DNA from 4 places in the Myxacorys sp. genome. Region 4 is predicted to be linked to each of the others. Evidence: predicted binding sites of a transcription regulator. Region 4 holds the regulator's gene; each other region holds the start of a gene.
What was found. The regulator NtcA, encoded in region 4, controls nitrogen genes in cyanobacteria. The targets are predictions, from matches to a motif close to TTTGTANNNNNNNNTACAAA.

Region 1: AC5I6P_RS12445 (DUF3155 domain-containing protein) is a predicted target of NtcA. The motif match lies at 3,194-3,213, and genes of this name have one in related genera.
Region 2: AC5I6P_RS19540 (P-II family nitrogen regulator) is a predicted target of NtcA. The motif match lies at 1,557-1,576, and genes of this name have one in related genera.
Region 3: AC5I6P_RS00525 (ferredoxin--nitrite reductase) is a predicted target of NtcA. The motif match lies at 3,229-3,248, and genes of this name have one in related genera.

The regions. Positions count from the first base shown of each region.
Region 1 covers NZ_JCACCM010000100.1:9,374-15,279, reverse strand. The annotation lists gene AC5I6P_RS12460 (hypothetical protein) at 1-505, shown strand, start outside; gene AC5I6P_RS12455 (PadR family transcriptional regulator) at 1,615-1,992, shown strand; gene AC5I6P_RS12450 (cofactor assembly of complex C subunit B) at 2,086-2,646, shown strand; gene AC5I6P_RS12445 (DUF3155 domain-containing protein) at 2,843-3,163, opposite strand; gene AC5I6P_RS12440 (sensor histidine kinase) at 3,535-4,827, shown strand; gene AC5I6P_RS12435 (S-layer homology domain-containing protein) at 4,860-5,906, opposite strand, start outside.
Region 2 covers NZ_JCACCM010000144.1:71,803-77,708, forward strand. The annotation lists gene queF (preQ(1) synthase) at 1-366, opposite strand, end outside; gene AC5I6P_RS19535 (hypothetical protein) at 775-1,353, shown strand; gene AC5I6P_RS19540 (P-II family nitrogen regulator) at 1,647-1,985, shown strand; gene AC5I6P_RS19545 (AAA family ATPase) at 2,242-5,406, opposite strand; gene AC5I6P_RS19550 (hypothetical protein) at 5,867-5,906, shown strand, end outside.
Region 3 covers NZ_JCACCM010000007.1:1,409-7,314, reverse strand. The annotation lists gene AC5I6P_RS00530 (hypothetical protein) at 1-1,413, shown strand, start outside; gene AC5I6P_RS00525 (ferredoxin--nitrite reductase) at 1,424-3,076, opposite strand; gene comJ (competence protein ComJ) at 3,553-4,077, opposite strand; gene modB (molybdate ABC transporter permease subunit) at 4,569-5,906, opposite strand, start outside.
Region 4 covers NZ_JCACCM010000149.1:124,116-130,021, reverse strand. The annotation lists gene AC5I6P_RS20805 (pre-16S rRNA-processing nuclease YqgF) at 1-448, opposite strand, end outside; gene AC5I6P_RS20800 (DUF3084 domain-containing protein) at 466-1,863, opposite strand; gene ntcA (global nitrogen regulator NtcA) at 1,986-2,657, opposite strand; gene AC5I6P_RS20790 (hypothetical protein) at 3,099-3,530, opposite strand; gene AC5I6P_RS20785 (pentapeptide repeat-containing protein) at 4,206-4,940, shown strand; gene AC5I6P_RS20780 (helix-turn-helix domain-containing protein) at 5,146-5,906, shown strand, end outside.

The DNA of each region.
Region 1 (5,906 bases), on a different contig from region 4:
CGATATCTTTGGCGTTTTGGCGGCTTATGGTCTAACAATTCACAGTTTGAGTCTGTATGGGCAAATCTATCCACCCATGCTGGTGTTTATAAAGCTGATTGTGTCACGCAGTGGCAAAGCCTTGACCGATAAAACCTCTGACAATGTGTGCCGAGCAATTCGTGAGGCGTTGGCTGGACGATTTGAAGTTGAAGAAATGTTGGCAGTTGAATTTAATCTGGATGCAGGCTTAGAGCAGGTTGAAACAGAGTTCTACGTTGATCCAGTCTTTCACCTGCCTGCCCTTCTGATCGAAGCCGATAACCAACCTGGACTTTTCTACAAAGTAATGTACGCGATTTGGCAAGAAGACTTGCTGGTGGTAAATGCAAATCTACTCGTGTGGAGGGGTCGGACTCGCCTCATTCTCTACCTGTTAGGGCCGAATGAAAGCTTAATTCCAGAATATTTAGGACAAAAAATTGCTGAAGGCGTCAAGCAACGTCTATTAGGACGCAGATTCTAGCCGATTAAATACCGCCTCTAAGCATAAAGCAGCGCTTTCAGCACTCGCGTTGTAATGTTAACTTCTTACGATCGCGTCCCTCGAAGGGCAGTTTATCTGGCTCCTCAGATCGCCCACCACGTAAGCAAGCATCTTAAACTCCTGACCACTGACCTAGACGCTGAGTAGTTTTCAGGACGAGAACTCGAAGAGCTTGAGTTGGTTGACACGAAGATCAATCGCCATATCAGCCACTGCTTTAATTCAGCTAATAGGTTGGGCTAGCGCATCAGTAGAATCCGAATAGACGCGATTTTCTTGTTTTTGTTCCGAGTAATTTTATAGCGGATAACAACATCAGCGGATAGCAACATCGATCGTAAATCTTGCAACGACAGGCACAATTTTTGCTCCGCAATCTGGACGTGTAGCACTTTCGAGAAAGCAGCTGAGTTTCCTTACTCGCCATTGATAGGCCTCCAGTTTTGCTAATTGCTGAAGGCTCACTCTTTACAATCGGTTACCCCGGGAACAAGCATCTATTTCAGTGACACTCTTTAAAGAGTCTAAAATCTGTTTCGTTCTTTAAATCAACAACAAAACAACTTGATTTAGTATCCACAAAGTAGAATTTCAAGTTTAGAATTAAGTTGCACCGTTTATACGTAAGCTAAGCAATTTAACAAAGCGACTGTTCAAGCAACAGGTATTTTCACTCATTCATTTTTGCTTTCACCTTGAAGCAGCAGACGCATTGTGAATCTATGAATATTGCTTTGTTCCTTGAGTACTTGCATTTCTAAGCTTGCTTAACTTTCTGGTGACGTTGCTTTACCTGATGAAACAAGAAATGTTGGTTTTTCCGCACATTTCGCACTCAGTGCTCTCAATTCTAAACATTCCATCACCCTGTTAGTGTCCTTCTTTCACGGTTGTAGTGCGCAGTTCAGCTTTGCACCATAAACTAAACGACACTTGGTTTGCCCAATTTTTTCACGTTCAAGGTTAAATTAACCCTTTAGTAGGACGGCAACCCTACAGGCAAGATTGTTAACCTAATAGATGTAACTAATTCTTGTTCACATCCTTTCTGCAAGCAAGTCGTTTCTCACATGCCTGGAATCAGACAGATGAAATTTGAGGATATCTATCAGTTTTTCAAAGATCCACCTCCTTTTTACCTAAACAAGGAGTTAGCGGTCTGTTACGTTCTCGCCATACTTCTGCGAGGCGATTCTTACGGTACAGAACTCATTCAACTTCTAGAGACCGAATATCCGCTTTATCGTCTTTCCGATACGGTGCTTTATAGTGCGCTTAAGTTTCTGGAAGACGAAGAGATGGTCACGGGCTACTGGAAAAAGGTAGAAGGCAGAGGTCGTCCCCGCCGGATGTACCAGATTCGCTCGGAGGCGATGCAACAGGCTCAAGATCTAGCTCACCTTTGGCAAGATTATGCAGTGCAGAAGGATACTCCGGTTCCTCAAACTGCTGCATCTGAGAAGTAGACGATTTGTACAGATCACGACTAATGCCCTTGCAGGCTACAATTTTGTCTACACTGAGGGTGTAAGCAGGATTTTTGTTACCTGAGCTACACCATGAATGATTCTGTGATCGCTTCTACACTGGTTCTGACTGTTCTGTTGATGGTCGGTCTGTTCTTCTTTATCCGTGCTTCGACTAAGGACAGGATTCAGCAAGTTAGGCTAATCTCTAAGCAGACAGAGGAATCTCTCTTAAACCAGTTGCGACAGTACTTTGGGGAGCGGGCCTACCACGTTGCGGCGATCGATGCAGCAACTAATCAAGTCACCTTTGAAGGCAAAGTACGTCCCAGCTTGTTTCTAGCGATTTTCCTGTCGCTGCTTGCCGCCATTGGCATGCTTTGCCTAGTGCTAGTCATCTCAATGGTGTTACCAAGCGGATCTGCTTTCTGGCTCAGCTTGTTGCTCCTGTCACCTTTAGCAGGAGTTTTTTATTGGCGAGGTGCGGGACGGATTGAGCAGGTTTCCCTAAAAGTTGAGCCAATTGAACCTGAATTGTCATTCAGCAGTTCGCCAAGCTCTGACGAAAGTGCGAAGAGCGTGATTATTGTCAGAGCGCATCGGGACGAGTTAGCAGAATTACAGCGTACTCTCAGCTTAAGTGCATCAGAGTAACGCAAAGAATTTATAAAAGTGTTCGATTTGATGCTAAAGCAAAGACCTCATCTGATGAATAATCAAATGAGGTCTTTGCTTTAGCGGAAAACCAATACTCTTAGTAGTCAAGTGCACAATAGATCGTCCAAAAACCTGGACTTCCAGCAAAGCTACATCTACCTATCCGCACAAAGAGGCAAATGAAGAGCAATAACTAGCGACTTCGACTGGCAACTGTCACTGGTTCCACATCGTCATCATCCGGGGATTTTAAGCTAGGGAACAAGAAATGGTTTTCTTCGACGTATTGAGCGCCGAACAGTCCTTTCTCAGCCCAAAAATACCGATCGGTCGTATGCTCGTTTCGCTTCACTAGCAACAAAGCAGGCGGCGCAATTCCTTCAGAGTGAATGAACTTTCGAGCAGCCGTCACAGGTTTATCTTCGCCACAATCAATGCTAAACTGAGGAACGTTTTCGAGAATTCTCCGTCCTTCCTGACGCCGCCGACTCTTCCGCTTACGTCTCCTTGCCAAACCCCTTACCTCCTTATTTTGACTGCCAATGCTGTAGTGATCGTTACAAAATCCGTCGCAAGTATATCGACTCTAGTCCTGAATTTCAACTGCTCTTAACGCATCTATACAAAGTTTTAAGCTGCTTATAAAGTAAAGTTGAAATTCTTAATTCTAGTTGAATAACTCTATCACTTGCTACCCTTAGATATCAAGGACTTTGTTCGCCTTCTAGACCCCTCAGCCCCTGTGAGAAGCTGGCTCGGAGTCTATTTTTATTCCTATCAGGAGTAGGAAAATCTGGGTTTGAAGCTACTCCTACCTCTTGCTGAAGCGATCGCTTGCCCGCTCTCAAGGGGGTCGTCAAGCAGAGTCTGAAGGAGCGCGCTCATATGTTGATGCCTACTAGTTCTGAATTCGTTGCGCTTTGCCGCTCACAAGTAGCACTGCTCACTCAAGCGTTTGGGGCATCGCTGAGCATTGTTTATCTTACCGAAGAATGGGTTGAAAATACACAAACACAACTCGTTGCGATCGCCGCCTATCCCGATATTTCAGTTGCTTTGGAGAAAGTGAATCGCCTCGCTCCAGCATCAGATCGATTGAAAAACGAGGAATTGACTCCTGAACTTGAGTTTGAGGCCACTTTTTTCCCAGCAAAGCCAAATGCCCTTGCTCAGCAACAGCAACTTATTCTTCCGCTTGTGCATGAAGAAATGGTGCTGGGGTTGCTGGTGACAGAGCGAGAGGATCGACTATGGACAACCTGGGAACGAGGACAAATTCAGCGAGTTGCAGATACGTTATCGCTGGCGTGCGTAATGGATCAGCGATCGCAGTGGTTAGAAGAAACGCATCATCAGCAGCGCCTCGTGCAAAGGCAGCAGCACGACATGCTGGATAATTTGGTACATCAATTACGCAGTCCTCTCACGGCGCTGCGAACGTTCGGTAAACTGCTGTCAAAACGGCTAAGGCCAGAGGACAGGAATCAACAAATTGCCAATAGCATCCTGCGAGAGAGCGATCGCTTGCAAGACCTACTTCAACAAGTGGACGGGGCGATTGACCTCGGGAGTGCAGATCTGCTGCCCGACTATGAAGCGGCTTCAGAACCTCCTAAACAACCGATTCCTCTACTACCAGCGGGTGTGTTGACCGCATCGAATTTGGAGTTGGAGCCGTGTTCTGTGGTTGACATTTTGCAGCCGCTTTTAGAATCAGCAACGGCGATCGCGCACGACAAAGGATTGACAATCCGAACAGAAATTCCAACCTCTGTTGCCTCAGTGTTGGGCAATTGCGGGGCAGTGCGAGAAGTCTTAAGCAATTTGCTTGACAATGCGCTGAAGTACACACCAACGGGCGGACAGGTGCATGTGAAGATTGATCAGGGGGCTAGCTGGGTCAGTGTCTGGATTACTGACACCGGATTCGGGATTCCTCAAGAAGACTTGCCCCATATGTTTGAGCGCCATTATCGGGGAGTGCAAGCTCAAGGCAACATTCCGGGGACAGGATTAGGACTCGCGATCGCGCGTCGCCTGATTGAGCAGATGCAGGGAAAGATTGAGGTGTTTAGCCCCATAAAAAACGATGGCTGGATCAGTCGAAATGCTGATCAGCCACCGTCTGGAAAAGGCACTACTTTCGTAGTTGGATTACCCGTAAGGGAGAGTGCTTAGAAGATCCACATTGCACCTTCTAAGCATGAGCCTTACTGACGCGGAATCTGCAAGTCAGTAGTCAGACGCAGATTCAAATCGCTATTCGGACGGATGGAGATCAAGTCAATGCGATCGCCGCCGAAGATCAAGCCAGCCAACGCACCAACGCCCGTTCCAATCAGAACTTCGCCCGCTTTGATGTTGCGATCACCCGTAACGGCTGAAATTCCAGCAGCAGCGGCTGAACCCAACGCAGCATCCTTCAGAATTGTTCCGGTGTTTGCACCACGACGAATCGATTCGGTTTGGGTGATTGCATCAGAGGTTGCTGCGATTGGCAGTCTCTGACCATTGGCCAACACGAGTTCTGAAGCCACAAACTGAGCTGCACCTTGAGATACGACTAATTGACCCGCAACCTGGCTTCCAGATGGAATTAGAACAGTGCCATCGGACGTAACGACGTTTTGAGCAACCGTCAGCGTGATCGGTGTAGGATTAGGCTCGTTTTTAGCTAACAGAACTTTGTCCGCGCGATCGTACCGGAGAGGAATCGACGTTCCAGAAGGAATAGTCAAGGTTTGAGGAGCCACAACCTGACCAACAATGTAAGGTGACTGAATCGCCGCAACTGTTCCAGTGCTGACCAATGCTTGATAGATAAATGCCGCCACATCAGCGCGAGTAGCCGTCTGATTTGGGGTCAGAGACCTCACATCAGGGTAGTTCACAACGATCCGGCGCTCTGTAGCAGCGGCAATGCTGTTGCGAGCGTAGCCCGGAATATTGTTGGCATCGCTGTACGCCTGAAGCAGTGCATCTGCCGATCCGGTTGTGGTGTAGTTCAAACCACTTGCCAGAGACACCAACACCTGAGCGCGAGGAATATTTTCATTCGGGCGGAATGTACCGCCAGGATACCCTGCTAAAAAGCCACTTGTATACGCATCTTGAATGGCTTGATATCCCCAATAATTAGATGGAACATCTACAAAGTTAATTGGAGTTCTGACATCTTGAGCATTTGGAAAAGCCTTGCGAATCATGGCCGCAAATTGAGCGCGAGTGACGGCTTCATTTGGGCGAAAAGATCCATC
Region 2 (5,906 bases), on a different contig from region 4:
GACGGTGTGAACGTTGCCCCGCGGTGTATAGTCTGCTTTCACTGTGATTTCGAGCGGATCGCAAGCCGCTACGATGTCATCTAAAATTTGGTTGGCGGCTTCTTCGTGGGAGATATAGCGATCGCGGTAGCTATTGATGTACAGCTTAATCGCTTTCAGTTCAACCACACGCTGATCGGGCGTGTAGGTGACATAGATCGTCGCAAAATCAGGATAGCCAGAAAACGGACACTTGCAGGTAAATTCAGGCAGCGTAATGTTGATGGTATAGCGACGTCCCGCTCGAGGATTGGGGAACGTAATTAAGTTGCCTTCTTCAATCAGCCGTTCTCCGTACTTTACCTGCGTTTCTTGAGTTTGAGACATGTCTAGCCAGCCTGGTCTATATAGTTCAGTGTTTTGATTCTATCAATTCTGCTCTAACCATAAGAATCTAGCCATAAGCGAAGCCGTTAGCCCTTCTTCACTTGCAAAACGTTGAATAAAAACCAATTTGAATCTACAGAACACAACCGATTTCCTTCTCCAGATCTCTGATAGTGATCCCCTCTCATCAAACTAGCGACCTCAAGATCCTCAGTTTTACGGAAAAACATTACTTTTCTCAGAAAAACCTTGACTATTAGCGCATTGCTTGGTGTAATTGCAGCTATTCTTATGGCAGAAAAACGTAAGACATGACCAGGCATAACGATTGTGGAACTGCCTCTAGCGATTTAACCCAACTTTGAACTTCACTTCTACGTTGATCCGAACCCAATGAATTCAAACCCCATGCGAAATGTAACTAACGCTGGACAGGCAGTTCCCTCGTCCTCACCTTCCTATGCTCCTTCAGTTCCAATCTCACTCTACCGAGAAGTGACTGCCGAACTGCAAGCGACCAAAGCCGCTCTAGACGAGATAAAGCAGCAAAATCAGCAGTTGACCCAGCAAAATCGGCACTTGCATCAAGAAATTGAGAAAGCCGTCCAGTCCGCGCTGAATTTGCGCCAAGCGGCTCAAAGTGTTTCGCGCACCTCTGCTGGAAACTCAGTTGTTGAGGAAAGTTTAACGCCGTCTCGCTTTGAAACACTACCTCAATTAGAGATCGCTCCAATCGCCGCCCCAGTAACTCCGCGCGCGCCGATGCTATCTAAGTTGCCCAATCTCGATTCTCCGTTTCCTCCTGAAACGCTGGTGATCGAGCAAGACAGCAAGCCCCGCCGCAAGCTTTTGCCAGAGTCGGAGTCATCAGGTAACCAGTTAAGTGGATGGTGGTTAGGGGTTGCGATCGCGTTAATTGTGGTGACTGCCTTTGGTGCAGGCTTCTTGATCGTACGTCCGCTGCTGCCGTCTCCGGCTTCAAAATAACGAATAGATTAAAGTGCCGCGATTGGTTTTGCGAAACTTCCACGGATCACATTTGTTTGAGAGAATTGCGAAGTATCTCAATGATTTCGTGATAAAACGAAATACGGAGTAGTGACCCTGAAATAGTTTTTTAAGCAAATCGCGGTGCGATTGTGGGACACTTTAGGATTAGGTGTGACAGCGTGACTCCTACATTGGAATAAAATGTATTACTTGTTACAAACTTAATCTATGTAACGATGATAGATAGAGTCATGCTGTTGATATAGCGGAAACATAAGGAGTGTAGGCGCTTGAAAAAGGTTGAGGCTATTATTCGCCCGTTTAAACTTGATGAAGTCAAGATTGCTCTAGTCAATGCCGGAATCGTGGGTATGACGGTTTCTGAAGTCCGAGGATTCGGACGGCAGAAAGGTCAAACAGAGCGTTATCGTGGCTCGGAGTATACGGTCGAGTTTTTACAGAAACTTAAAGTTGAAATTGTGATCGAAGATGAACAAGTAGACATGGTGGTAGACAAAATCATCGTGGCGGCAAGAACTGGAGAAATTGGAGATGGAAAGATCTTCATTAGTCCAGTTGATCAAGTCGTTCGGATTCGGACGGGAGAGAAGAACTTCGAGGCAGTTTAGTTTCTTCTGAATTTTTATCGATTTACTGTTCCAGACATTACAGGCAATTCCACACTGGAGTTGCCTTTTTTTAGTTGAAGGTTACTTTGCTTGCGATCAAGATCGATATGAATGTGAAGCGGAGCGGATGGTTCAAGACTATAGAAGTATTTGCGATCGCTTCAAGCCCCAAAAGATCGCTTTAAAACTCGTCTTTTAAGCACCTTCTGAAGCATTAACGAATCATCCGTGTTTTGAGTGCTTACATCGAATAGGTTTACAAACACAAGGCAATCTGTGAGCCGTTTTGAGTTTTCGTGACTTCGATGCGAGCTTGGAAGGCTTCGCGGAAGTAAGGCATGTGAGTAATGGTGAGAATACAGGCGAATTCAGGCGCGATCGCATTAATAGCCGCAATCAAGCGATCGCAGCCGTCTTGGTCTTGATTGCCAAACCCTTCATCGACAATCAGCATTTGCAGCGCTGTACCCGATCTCTGCGACAATAACCGCGCCAACGCTAGCCGCACCGCAAAATTAACTCGAAACGCTTCACCACCCGAATAGGTTTCATAGGGCCGAGTTCCGTGAGCATCGGCAATCAGAATATCGAGTGTCTCCATTGCCTTTGTAATTTTAGACTTGGCATTTCGGGCACGCTGAGTCACAAACTGGACATGTAACTGATTGGCACTAAGGCGAGACAAAATTTGATTGGTGGCAGCTTCGAGCTGCGGCAAAACGTTCTCAATCATCAACGCCTGAATCCCGTTTTTGCCGAATGCTTGCGCGAGTTCTCCATAAACGCGGCTCTGCTGACGAGCAGTTTGCAGTTGAGCAACTAACGTTTCATACTCCTGACTCAGCGCCTCTTGCTGCTGTTGCTGCTGCTGAACTCGCCCGAGTTGAACAATCTGTTGGTCAAGCTGAAGTCGCTGTTGTTGAATTTGCTGTTCCAACGTTTGAATGTGGGGTGTCAGATCGGGGGTTTGCTCCAGAAGGTGAACCAATTCTTGACACTGATGGATGATTGTCGTCAGATCGGTTTTGCGGACATGCAGCGTTTGAGCGAGTTCTTGAAGTCGTTGCTGCACTTGAGGATAGTGCTGTTGGGCTTGGCACAGTTCTTGATAGCGAAGCTGCCACGATTGAGCGTTACGCAATGCCGTGCGAATCGCATTGTGTTGGTTGAGGTTGTAGCCAATTTCCGCAAGCTGTCGATCGCGATCAGCCAGCGCGATCGCGAGATGATGGTTTAGCGCCTCGATCTGCTGTTCGAGGATGGAGATTTGCGATCGCAGTTCCGGCTGCCGCTTGGCAATCTGTTCCTGGCGTTTTCGAGCTTGCTTAATCTCAACAAATTTGATTTCTGCCCATCGCCAGCGATCAACTGCTCCACGAGCTAAAGCATGGTCGCGCTCATCGTAGCTGATCTGGTGCAGGCTTTGATCGAGCAATTCTAGCTCTTGCTGTAACTCCTGCTCAAACGCTCTAGACTTTAAGGTTGAGTCAACTTGAATTGCTTCTGCATTCAGTTGTTCTAATTTTTTTTGGGCTTCTACTGTGGTTTGCAATTGCTCTTGCAATTGTCCGCGCCGTTCTAAATTTTGCCCATACTGTTTAAGTTTTTGATCAATCTCCAGGTACTCTTGCCGCAACACTTGGATTTCTCGTTCAGAAACGGTGAGTTGTTCGCGAACGACCCACAATTGCGCCAACACCTCCTGTTTCTCCTCGTGATGCTTTTGTTGAACTAGCTGCCAGTGATGCTCATCCAAAGGACGACTGCACAAGGGGCAGGGCGGAAAGTTTTGAGATTGAACGAAGGATGACGGCTTAGATTTCGTGACTGTTGCGGCCTGGGTTAACGTCGAAGTTAGCTCAGAGCGCAACTCCAGCAATTCGCTCTCACCCGCCTCACCAGATCGAGAGACAACAGGTTCAACAATGACATTTTCTGCTTGCAACAGTCGAATCTTATGGTCAATTTCGGCAATCTGAGTTTCGTAGCCCCGTTGTTGCGCTTGAAGTCGTTCCATGAATGCACGTCGCTCAAGTCCTTTATCGCGGACTTGATCTTGATACGCCTGCAATTTTTCTAACGCTTCAATGCGAGTGGCAACTTCCACAGCCGCCCGTTGCAGGTTGGGTTGACGCTGCTGCTGAGCCTGCAATTGCTGGAGAGAGGTTCGGAGTTCTTCTAACCGCGTTGCCAGCCGGGTTGAGGCGCGATCGAGGGTTGCCTGCAATTGCTGTCGCCGTTGTATCAGTGGCATGGCTTGCAGTTGACGTTGATCGAGCGTTTGCAGTTGCGCTCTTGCCTGCTGTAGCTGCTCTACTCCGGCGGCAATATCTGCTTCTTTGGTCAGCGTACGTTCAATGTCTTGGAGTTGCTCCTCAAGGGCGGCATCTTGGGTTTGAAGCTGCTGAAGCTGGCTGTGCAACGTATTTAATTTTTCGGTTTGCTGCTGCTGGTAGTGTTGTCGTTGAGATTGAGCAATTTGATGGGCTTGCGATTTGGCAGCGAGAGTTTCTTCTTGGGCTTGTAGGGTTTGCCAATGTTCATAACCCGCTACGATCGCGCCTTCTTGACCTAACAGCATTCCTAAACTCTGCCGTTGCTGCTCGGCTTGAGCAAGCTCTTTTTGCAACCGTTGGCAATCTTGCGTCAGGTGGCGTTGCTGTTGCTGTTGCCACGTCAATTGCTGTTGATAGTGCTGTCGCTGATGCTGACGCGCTTGGAGGTGCTGGAGGTGTTCTGCTCTCGCGGCTTGTTCTGCTTGGAGGTGCTGGAGCGCAAGTTCTAGCTGGGTGCGTTCTTGCGCGATCGCGTCTCGCTGTTGCAACTGATCTTCAACGCGAGTCAAATTTCGCTCTAGCAGTTCGACTTGTCCTTTGAACTGGCGCGACTGATCTTTTGCTTGTTCAGCAAGGTCGTCGTACTGCTGCAACTTGAGTAGGTCTGCCAAAATCTGCTTGCGCTCGGCAGGGCGCTTAAGCATGAATTCATCAGCGCGCCCTTGACGAAGATAGGCTGAGTTGACGAAGGTGTCGTAGTCCAGCTTGAGATGATCAAAAATGAGTTGCTGTGTCGCTCGAACCGTTTTCGCGGTGAGGGAGCGGAAGTGTGTACCCGTGGAATCTTGAGACTGAAATTCTAGAGAAACGCCTTGGGAGCGGTGACGCGATCGCAAAATGCGATAGGTTTGCTGATGAATGCTAAAAATGAACTCGACCTTTGCTTCTTTTGCCCCAACATGAATAACATCGTCTTCTGAAGTTGCCCGGCTCTCGCCCCAAATTGCCCAAGAAATTGCCTCTAGCAGAGACGATTTGCCTGCTCCATTCGCACCGCAAACGCACGCTGTGTGCAGCCCTCGAAAATCGAGCGTTGCGTCGAGATAACTCAGGAAATTTCTCAGCGTGAGGGACTGCGGAATCATAAGAGAGATGCGAGATGGAGTGTAGGGTGGGGGATGTGGAGAATCCAGTCACCCTTGACCAAAGCCCCAGTGCCGATGTCCTTAGAGGACGAGACTCAGTACAGATGCACGAAAGTACACCAGCACTCTTATTTATTGAGTGTAATCGCTAAAAGGGTTGATTTGTAAGAGATTTTGGATTTGCCTTTCAATATTAGATTGACTGAAATAGTATTTTTAATTGTGCTTGGTCTTTTGCTACTTGCTTCTACTACTTTGTCAAGACGCGCAGCAGGAATGAATTCAGTCTAGCTTCTTGCTTGTTGGCGTTAGCGTTGCCGCAAGCGTCTCTTCTCCTTTATCCCTCATCCCTTCAATTTAGGAAGATCCAAGTTTTCATTTCTTTAAAATAATAAGGAACTCCTGTCTCTTCCCCAGAGTCAATAGATCTAATCGCCACCAGACTGACTTAAGGATCTATATGCTGAACCTGAAAAAACTTCAAACCAGTACTGCTCTTG
Region 3 (5,906 bases), on a different contig from region 4:
GTATCAACCTACCTGAGCGTAACGCTTCTGCATTTGGGAATTGATAAGTTCTACTATATTCTGGCAGATGGAAAAAAGTTTGCCACGTTTCCAGACCTCCGCGTTCAACTGGGAATTGGTCTGAGCTACGTTTTCATCTCTATTCTCTATTTAATTTGGCTCGGCAAGCACTTTCACGATCCGCCGCCAGCGGTTACGGGTCGCTTTAGGGATGTATTGAAATCTGCTTCGCCGTTTCTAGTTCTAGCGTTTATTGCCTATCCTTTGGGCAACGATATCTATATTTACCTACATTCCGGGTTAATGAATCTGAACCGGGTCAACCCGTTTGTTGTGAGAGCCGCTGCGTTTTCAACGGAGCTATCTCCCTACGTGGATTGGGGGCAGACTTCAACCTATGGACTCGTTTCGCAAGCCATATTTACCGTATCGGCAGCGTTTGTAGCTGTGCATCCGCTCATTGCCGTTTATGTATATAAAGCCATTTGTTTAGCATTGCACAGCTTGAATGGATTTCTGATTTGGAAATGGTTGCCGCCCACGGAGCGACATCGAGTTGCGATCGCGTATCTTTTGCATCCTCTGCTACTGATGGAGCAAGTCAGTTCGGGCCATGTCGATCTGTTAGTGTCAACCAGTCTGATTGCCTTTGCGATTAGTTATGCAAAATGGCGCTACTGGACAGCGTTTACGGCGCTATGGATGGGTCTGTTAGCCAAAACTCTGCCTCTGATTTGGGTTCCATTAATGGCGATCGCGCTGCTGCGTCGAGGGCAGGGGAAACAGTTGTTTAGAATGATCTCAGCCTCCATTGCGATCGTGGGTGTGCTAACCCTCACCATCCTGCCTGATGTTTCCGCATGGCGTAGCTTGCTGAATCCAGGAGTAGAAGGGCAGTTTCAGTCATCTCTGCTTGCGATCGCACGGTTTTTGTTGGATATAACCCGTATCTTTGTAGCTCCAGAGTGGCTAACACTCGAAGCAGGGCGAACTATTTTATTAGGCTTGGTGCGACTCACCATTCTTAGCTTCATTGGCTTTTATGCGTGGCGATTATGGCGCAGCGATCGATACTGGGATAACACACCCCAGAAGCTACTAGAGGAAATGGGATGGGTCACGCTAGTGTTGTTGCTAATAGCAACGCCTTGGCTAATGCCTTGGTATAGCTCAATTTTGATCACCTTTGTCGCCTTGCTTCCGAGAGCACGATTGTTTGGGCTAACCAGTTTAGCGTTTGGCCTATCAAGCAGTGCGCAGTATGCACTCGCAAGTAATAGCAGCATCAAGAGCTTTGTCTCGATTGGACTGCCGATCGCCGTTCTGATCATTGGCAGTTGGCTGCTTCAACGCCGTTCTCCAACCTCAGGAGTTGTTTCGACTTCGACCACCGATCCATTGGCTTCAGAGTGAGGTTCTCCCGTTAAGGAGACGCAAGTTCGGGCGGCACAAAGTAGCCGGTTTGTCTGGGCTCTGCGCCAAACTGTTCGACCAGCAAAGTGTGCAGCACGGGTTTAAGGTCATCACATGGAATGCCTTGCATGACTCGCTGACCGAGATGTGCCTCTTTACCGACTTTGCCACCCATCCAAATATCAACGGCTTCTACAACCTGACCATTCTTGCGCCCTTTTGTCCCCATCATGCCGATATCTGCTACTTGCGGTTGTCCGCACGAGTTGGGGCAGCCCGTCCAGTGAATGCGGATTGGGCGCGATACGGTCAGTTCAGCTTCCAGCGCTTTAATCATTGCCAAAGCCCGATTTTTAGTTTCGATCAACGCAAAGCCACAAAACTGATTGCCTGTGCAAGACACTAACCAGCGCGACATGTTATCAGGATTGGCTGGAAAGCGCTCTTGCAGCAGCGGTTCGTTGAGCATTGCCTGCAATCGGCTGATGGGAACGTTGGGAATGATCAGGTTTTGTTCTACAGTCAGGCGAATCTCTCCACTGCCGTAGGTATCGGCGATGCGGGCGAGGTCAAACATCTCGTGGGCATAGAGGCGACCGATCGGAATTAGGAGGCCAACATAGTGAAGTCCCGGTTGCTTTTGCGGGTAGACGCCGATGTGATCACGTTTGTCTAAGGTGATTTCATCTGTTTCAGCCGCAGGTTGCAGGCTTTGACCTAACTGAGTTTCGAGTTCTGAGCGAAACTTTTCAATGCCCCAAGCATCGACCAAATACATCAATCTCGACTTCTGGCGATTGGCTCTTAACCCATGATTGCGATAGAGCAATAGCACCGCTTCACATAGGGGAACAACTGCTTCTGGCAATACCCAAGCATCAAGCGGAATGGCTTCTACGTAACGCTTGGGCGAGAACATGCCGCCAACAATGACATTAAAACCGATCGCGCCCTCTTTGTAGGCGGGAATGAAGGCGAGGTCGTTGGTTTCTGCGTGGACAGAATTATCGCGACAGCCCGCGATCGCAATGTTAAATTTACGCGGCAGATTTGTGAATGTTGGGTTGCCTGCTCCCATATTGGTGATCATGTCCTGCACCGCACGCGTTAACCCACGAGTATCAATCAACTCGTCAGCTTCTAGCCCTGCCACGGGTGATCCGGTGACGTTCCGTACGTTATCAACTCCCGTTTGCACACTGGTCATCCCTGCCTGCTCAAATCGGCGGAAGATATCAGCCGCGTCTTCAATGCGGACTCCCCGCAGTTGAATATTTTGACGAGTGGTAATGTCGGCGTTGCCATCGTCGCCGTAGCGCTGCACGATCTCGGCTAACACGCGCAGATGACTGCTCGGAAGAATGCCATTCGCGGTTCGCATTCGCAGCATAAACCGACCCGGCGTAACGCTGCGATGGAACAAGCCTAAAACGCGCAGGCGAAAGTCGCGATCGGCTTCATCGAGGGCTTCCCAACCGATTTCTGCAAAGTAATCTAGCTCCTGCTTTAGGACTAGACCATCTTTCTCAGCTTTGATTCTTTCAAACTTATTTAGCGTTTTAGCAGGCACATTCTCAGATGGAGAGGTGTTGATGTTAACGGCTTCCGCCTCAATGTGAGAGCCGACTGCACTGGCAGTTTGTACTTCTGATGTCTCTGTCATAGTGTTAACTGCTAATTTTTGTGTTAACTGCTGTTTTTAAGATTGCTTTAACCTAAGAGCAGCGTTTCCTTCGGAGTTGCGCACTGCGCTAATCGCGATATCAGATAAGACAGCGTTCTTCTTCGACAGACTATTCAATCTGATTTGTTAGATCGGTAGAGATTGCTACACAAAGACGCGATGCAGGACAAATCCGCCTTTTGATAGAGAAGTAATTTGGGGGTTGCTAGCTCGCTTTAAACGGAAAGAATTACTTCGCAGAGGCTTTCCGCCTAAGTTTCAGCGCTTAGCTTTAGAAGGGTTTCGTTTCAGCCTACTGCTGTCTACCAAGCATCTTGGCAACAACCTATTCAGCTATTCATCATCCTGCCCTTTTGTTGAGAAAATGTGACTGAAGAATAGATTGTTGGGTTAGTGCCTACGCAGAGCTATAGTGCTTTGGCACGATCGCGTGACACAGAGTGGTAACTCAGATCTCATGCTGGTCGAGCTTCCATCAGCAAGGGATAGGATGGAGACAAATCCGAATCTGCTCGTAAAATTCGTGGCTCTACAGACCGATCTGGAATAAAAGTCAGACGGGACCACGTTGGGATGAATAAAGCATCAGGTTCCTGGTACTCAGGATTCTGCCAGTACTCCTCTCTCAAGCCATACTCAAACACAAGCGCATACTCATCTGACGGTAGTTTCAGTTCATGTTCAGGTACAACACTGGTTCCGCCCGTGATCACGATGCTACCTGACATCGGAACTGAAAAAGGGACGACAATTGCGCGAACGGCATTTGGCTGAATACTGATTTCAGAGGCGTCCCAAATCTCGATATCACAGTCATCGTCCGAACCGATTGTCCTAAAAGACACGCTGAACGGTCGCCAGGTAAATCCTTGATCCACATGCTGATCATCCCAGTCATTGCCAGGAAATTCGAGGCTTGGGTCGTAGATGCACATCTGCGAATAGTCAAGACCAATACTAAAAGATGCTAACTTCGGCATAATTTACGCTACTGGAAACTGCTTCTACAACATCTAACGCTCTATATTTGCGGGCAAGATTACTATACCTGCTACCAGAACCCGAATTAGCGCTCTCTCGAATTGGTCTAACGCTAGAGTTCTCACCCTTCGTTATTGAGTTGCGATCGCACGTTTCTTCGTTCCCGCCTTCGTTTCTTCGTTCCCGCCTTCGTTATTGAGTTACATCGCACGTTTCTTCGTTCCCACCTTCGTTTCTTCGTTCCCACCTTCGTTTCTTCGTTTCCACTCCTTGTTATTAAGTTACGATCGCACGTTTCTTCGTTCCCGCCTTCGTTTCTTCGTTCCCGCCTTCGTTTCTTCGTTCCCACTCCTTGTTATTAAGTTACGATCGCATGTCCCTGACTCCGACTCCTGCTTCATCTAGAACGCATCAAGCGATCGTGAGTATTATCTAAGTGGTGGAGAAAACGGTTTGATCTATCGACAGTGCTTAGATGACAGTTCTAGAATCATGCTGCTGTCAGCAGAATTAGCCGCAGCGAATCGAGACAGACCATCCAAGGCAACGGTTGTGCCTTCAGCGCAAACCATTTTTCCTTAAAGACCTCCGCTTGAAGGTGATAGTCTTGCGGACTCGTCGGAGGAGCATTGAACTTTAGAAAAATCGTCATGCGATGCGGAGTTTCACTCGTCGCCGCAACCCAGCAGGGAAACGTATTAGGCTGCTGAGCGTCTTGAGGAAAGAGAATTTGATGAGCGCGAATGCCAACATAGGCAAACTGTTCGGGTAGAGGCTCGGCAATCTGTAAGCTAATGCCCCACTCGATCGCATGGATGTGATTATCTGCCGTCGCGACTGCCGTCGAGAAGTTTTTACATCCCGTTAGTTGAGCCACTGTCACTGTCGCCGGACGCTCAAAAATCGACCGCTTAGACCCGAATGCGATCGCGCGTCCTCCATGCATCACTAGCAAGTTTGGACAGACACGATACGCTTCTTCTAAATTGTGCGTAACAAACAGCACCGCACCGGGATAACTAGCGAGACGCGCAATCAACTGCTGTTCCAGTTGACTGCGGAGATGCGTATCGAGGGCTGAAAACGGTTCGTCGAGCAGCAGCGCTTCCGGTTGACTTGCCAATGCTCTCGCAAGGGCGACACGTTGCTGTTGTCCGCCAGAGAGTTGAGCCGGATAGCGATCGTGCATCTCCTCTAGCTGCACCGCCATTAACTGCGACTCAACCTGCTGCCGCACACCAGAGCGAGACAGCCCTTTTGGTAGACCAAATGCAATGTTTTGCGCCACCGTCATGTGGGGAAAGAGCGCGTAGTTTTGTACCAAAAAACCAATGCGGCGATCGCGGCTCGCTAGATTAATGTCACGATCGGCATCAAACAGCACGCGTCCGTTGAGTACAATCCGCCCAGAAGTTGGTGTTTCAATTCCGGCAATACAACGCAGCATCAGACTTTTTCCAGCCCCAGATGCACCCAGCACGCCTAACGGTGCGTCGGCATGAAACGCAATCTCGACTCGAAATCCGCCAAGTTGTTTACCAATCTCCACGCTTAGCCCGCGATTTGGAGAATCTGCAACGTCAAGGAGCGGAGCCAGGACAGGCTTAAGGACTGGAGAGAACGGCTCGCGTTTGACAGCCTGCGGTTTACGTTTATCTTGCCAAAGATTGGCTGCCGCAATGCTAGAGAGCGATATTCCCATGATTGCGATCGCCCAAAACCATGCTTCATTCGTGGCTCCCGCTTCGACTGCAAAATAAATCGCCATCGGAATCGTTTGCGTTTCTTCGGGAATATTGCCTGCCAGCATCAGAGTTGCACCAAACTC
Region 4 (5,906 bases):
TCAACCGTTGTAAATAGCGCTCAATTAATAGAATCGCCACAATATCATCAATGCTGCGGGGTGGCGTCCGCATTCCTTCCGGGACAAGCCGGGTTAGACCCGTCGGTGGATACATCTGCCAGTAGCGATCGCGCGCCTCCAGAGAACTATGCCGCTCATCGACCATGACCACCCGCAACGGCTCCCCCAATTCATCTCCTAATTTCCGCTTCCACGCTTTGGAAGAGGTTTGATCCCCCATCACCAAGAGCGAAATCGGAAACCGTTGACGCAGCGATTTGATCGTGGCGATCGCACCTTCTGCCGTGACGACCTCGTGATAATACAGCCGCCGATCAACGCCCATCACCGCCAACCCGCACTTCTGCCGCCCCGGATCAAACCCCAAAATCACAGGTTGATCCAGCCCCGTCTGTTCTCCCTTCTCCATCGCTTTCCAACTGTCCATGACTACACTGTCCATGACTACGACGTTTTCAGTACCACTTGACCGTTTTGAATCACCACTAATCCTATTTTGAGCGGTCCTACTGTGTACGTTACATCGGATGCCACTGCCCGGAGTTCTACCGGAGTCTGAAATTGGCGCAGTTGCTCTATAAAGCCTGATAACGACTCTAGGTTTTCAATCTGAACGCTATCGTTGATTACGCCTGCCCGTTTCGCGCGGAAATTGGAGAAGGCGAGCAGTTGCTCGATGCTTTGCTGGAACTGATCAGGCGTCAGCTTTGAGGGTTCAATGGACTTAGACGCCACCACATCCCCCTCTAAAAACACGACCCGATTTGGAACAGCACTGGCAAAGACAGAAACAGGTCGCCGTTCGCCCCGGACATAGTTAGCGTCCGCCGCGATCCTCACCACGTAGTCTTGACCATCATTAATCGTTTTAATCAGACGCTCCACATCGGCGGTCTTAATCAGAACGATCTGCTCTTCCGTCGTGGAACCAGGTTGAATCAACTGCCACGCCGCTCGATTTGCTTCTTTTAGCAAGCGATCGACGGCGGCTTTGGCAGCAGCCGGATCAACTACGCGCAGCACGCCCGCCGATAGCACCTGGTTCCGCAGAATTGCCAAATATCCGCCGCGAATCAGTTGGGCTTCTTGCTCAGACTGCTGAACCGCTTCGGCTAAGAGCGCTTGTTGAGATGCCAGTTGTCGAAGTTGAATTTCGCGCTGGGCAATCACGCGATCGCGCTCAGCAATTTCGCGATCGCGCCTCTGAAGCTCGCTCGTCCGCTCCGCAATTTGGCTATCGCGCTCGGCAATTTGCGCTTTGACGGCATCGCGTTGAGCAATCAGAGTTTTTTGCTCGCCCTGCAACTGGTTAATCTCCGATCGCAGCGTTTCAGCCTGCGCAGAGACGGCATTGAGTTGACCGCGAATCACATCCCGCTGCGCCTCAGCCGTTCTGAGCTGCTCGTTGGTCTGTCTCTGCTTTTCAAGGGACTGCTTCAGAGATTCATTAATGCGATTGAGTTGCCCTTCCGCTTGTGTCCGCTGGGCGCGGGTGCGCTCAAGTTCATCCTCGACCTTACTCTTCTGTTGATTGGTAATTTTTAGATCATCTGAGTTTTGCCGTAAGGCTCGATTTTGCTCCCGGACTTTCTTTTGCAAGTCGTTGAAATCGAGCAGCATGTCACGAAACTGGCGGCTACTCGCAAACAAGATGCCAAACGTCGAGGCGGAAATTAACGTTCCGGTCAAGATGGTCACGACTGTTGCCGTGCGCTTAGGCCGCAGATTAAACAAGCTAAGCCGCGCCTTTCCAACTTTGGTGCCGATGCGATCGCCAACGGTTGCGATCAGCCCGCCCAAAATCAAAACTGCAAAAATCAGAATTAGCCCTATGTCGGACATTGATGCTCCAAAACGCTCGGCTTAGTTCACTCGACAAGCAGGACTCCGCATCTATTATGCCTGCGGAACGGATATGTCTGCTGCGAAGAAAATGTGTGATTTGGAGCGAGGGCAGAGAAAGTTTAAGTAAACTGCTGGCTTAACGTGACCGGATTGTGAACGGTGATCTTTTTCTTGTGAATCGAGATCATGTTATCTTGCCGCAAATCTCCTAATAAGCGGGTGACGGTCACGCGAGTGGAGCCGATCGCTTCTGCGATCGCTTGATGCGACAGTTTGAGATCAATCGTGATCCCTTCTTGAGACGGTACACCAAAATCGCGGCAGAGAATCAACAAAAAGCTGACCAACCGCGATCCCATATCTCGGTGTGCCAACGTTTCGATCATCATCTCGGTTTGTAGAATGCGAGATGACAGTCCTTTCAGCAGCATCATTGAGAGGTCTGGGTTGTCTTTCAGGGCTTTCTCGACCTGCTCGATGGGCACTGATAGCAACTCTGCTGGAGTGAACGCCACGGCATGATAGAAGCGATCGGCGCGTTGACCCGTAATCAGGGACAGCACCCCAAACACGCTGTTCTCTCTCAGCAGGGCCACTGTGATTTCCTCGCCTGCCTCGTACACGCGCGAGAGCTTGACGGCTCCTTTCTGCAAGAAGTAAACTCGCTCCGCCGGATCACCCGGAAAGAAAATAGTTTTGCCACGCTCAAATGTTTCTACAACGGGGGGGTATGCCCCTCCACCGATTTGGCGAAATAACGATGCAAGCGGTCTCTCTTTGGTCACTATCATTTCTTCCCTTTATCGTCACTCAGACGTTCTTTTAGCAACTATTAGACTCACAGGTGAGCAAAATTTTCTATTAAAACCCCTTTAGAAAATTGTTCTATTGAGGCGAAGCATTGTAAGCGAAGTCTTTGTAGACAATTGATGACTTTAGAACACTTAAACTGACTGCAAACGCAGGTTTTGTGCCTCGTTATACATTTCTGCTTATATTTTAAGAATTTTAGAAAATCTCTGTTATTTCCTCAACAAAAGATTGACTCGTATTGAACGCTGTTTGAGGAGATTAGTCAATCATTTTGACCGCATGCTAGCGCAAAGCGGACTGGAGAGAGGGAGTCCTGATCTGCACCTGGCAGTGAAGAGGTAGATTTCGGTTTGGATAAGTTCCAGAAGTATGTGCGATCGCACGTTGAAGCGATGCGATCGCACATACTTCCACTCTAATCATTCAACGGCTGCTTTTGCACTAGCTCCATTTTTCGCAGCAGGCAGCTTGGTCTTCATCTCACTGACACTGGTCGGAACGGTAGGAACGTTGCGTGATGAAGTTCTCTGCCCCTTCGCTCGTTGCTTTCCTCCTGCCATCCGATATTCTCGGCTGTCTTCGCCATAGCGAGCAACCACATTCGTCATCAACCGCTTGGACAGGTCCTGTAAAGATTGCTCCATCAGTTCAACTTCTCGTTGAGCATCGTCTACTTGCGACAGCAGGATGTTGTAGGTAGCAAGTTTCTGACGCATTTGATCAATCAGGTCGGCATAAGCTTGCACAGTCACTCCGTTACCAAAGTCAAGAAAGCGATCGATGGACTGCAACGATTCCATTTGCCGCTCTGAGTTTGACAAGGTAGATGAGTTTCGTTTGGGTCGAGACATCTCTTTTTTCTGAGTAAAGAATGCTCTCACCGTAACGACGGACAAACTCACTGTTCACCGTGAATGTAAGGAAATTTTAGCGATCGTTGGTAGTGCAAAGGCAGGGTCAACCGTGAATTCCCAAAGTATTTTTCAGCCCCACGGGACGTTTGGGGCAAAAGTCGCGAGGTTTGAGCCAAACGGAGCTTGATCCATAGATGACCTCCAGGGGTTTAACAAAAAGGTCGCGACTTAATCAATCAACCTAGCTCCGTTGATAGATTAGCTCCAGAGGTTTGAGAAAAAGGTCGCGACAATCATGATGGATCTAGCTCCGTTGATAGATAACCTCCAGAGGTTTAACAAAAAGGTCGCGACCTTATCTATAAATGAAAAGCGGTTTGAGAAAAGGTAAGGCGTCTCTTTTGGTTTTTTGGGTGGGAGCGATCGTAGTTCCATCTCTGCATTAGTCCAATCACTTCAATAAGAATCTGAGTTTGCAAGAAACGGACTTTTCTTAGGAGAAAACACTCAGCATTAGCTCCTGCATCTCCAGTCGAAGGATATTATGCAGAAGTGGTGTCGGGATAAGTACCTCAAAATAGGGTCTTAGGCAGAAATTTTCAGTCTAAATAGTAGTTAGCTTGTTTATGTCATAGGTGGTGAGGGTAGTTTAGAGATATCTGTTGATGTTGAATGTTTTCAATTCTTCAACTGGTATGTGAGAAACAAGGCATGGACACAAAGAGGCTATTGGAACTATACGGTTCTGGAGAACGCGATTTTCACGGTATCGCTATAGATAAGGCAGATTTGAGTGGGCAGATTTTAAAGAAAGCAATTCTTGATCGAGCTAAGCTATATTTTGCTGATATGGCGGGTGTGAATTTAAGAGCTGCAAGTCTCAAAGTGGCTAGTCTGAATTATGCAAATTTAAGCAATGCCAATTTGCGAGGAGCAAATCTACAAGGGGCAGATTTGAGAAGAGCGAATTTAAGTGGAGCTAACTTCAAGGGAGCCGACTTGCGAAGAACATATTTAGGACAAGCTAATTTGAGAGGAGCAAATCTAGAAAACGCAAATTTGAGTGAAGCTGATATTTGGGATGTTGACCTCACTGGTGCAAACCTGTTTGAAACAAAACTGAAGAAAGTCCATTTCAGAAATGCTTGTCTTTTCCAAGGCGCTAACGTTGAAAAAGCAAGGTTGGGAGAAGCTTGGGGGCTTTCAGAGGCGGAGAAGCAGGATTTAATTGCACGAGGAGCTATCATCGAGTCTTTAAAGGTGACAATACTTTCGGATGCCGAAATTATCAAGATGTGGCTCAGTGAACAACGTATAGATGCGATTAGAGAATATCGACGCTCACACAATGTAGGCTTGCACGAAGCATTTGATACTTTACAGAAGCTTGCAACAAATCATCAATAAAGTAGAGTGTGCTGGTGTGGCGACACAAGCTAACAATCTCAATGCACTGGAACAATGTCAATTGATCGGTAAGTTGCAAAGGTTATCTGTGTCCGGTGATTGCGAACGTTAGGCAGCTTCTCGTTCTATGTAGGGACAGTAATCAGAAGGTTGCCTGTAGAGTGACTTCAGTCCAAAATATACTTAAAATCACTTCTTACTGCCAATGTCAGACAGCCGGATTCATCTCGTTAACAGTCAAACTGGAGATGTCTTTCCGGCTGCTCCTGATGGAAGTGTGTTATTTTCCAGCGTGAATGCAGGTTGGCAGGGAATCACGGTTGAATTTCACCGAATTTCATCATTTGAACTACCCGAACACTATATCGATGGACATCGTTTGGCGGTCAACATTGGTCAACCTGTTCACTACGAATGGAAAGAGGGCAGGCATTGGCGACAAACGACTTTGAATCCAGGTGATTTTTGCTTACAGACACACGGCGATATCAACTTTCCTCGATGGTGGGGAAACTTTGAATTTTTGGCGATCGCCCTTGACTCTCAATTTGTTCGCCAAGCGTTTCAAGATACGGGTGCCTCAGAAAACATTGGTTTTCTAACCCGTCGAGGTGAAGCTGATACAACAATTGCTGATTTTACTCATCGCTTTAAAGCAGAATTAGCTTCTGGAAGCTACTGTGGCACGCTTTACGGTGAATCGCTTGCGGTCGCCTTTGCCCTTCATCTGATTGAGCATCACAGCAGCTGCCCTCAAAAACTGCGTAAAGCTTCTGGAAAGCTTTCGTCACAGCAGCTAAAGCAGATTATTGAATACGTTCATGAACATCTAAGCGAGGAGTTGAGTCTCGTTGACTTAGCCAAACAAATGAACCTGAGCGCATTTCACTTTGCGCGTCTGTTCAAAAATTCGTTGGGACTTTCCCCACATCAATATCTATTGCAAAACCGAGTCGAGCGTGCCAA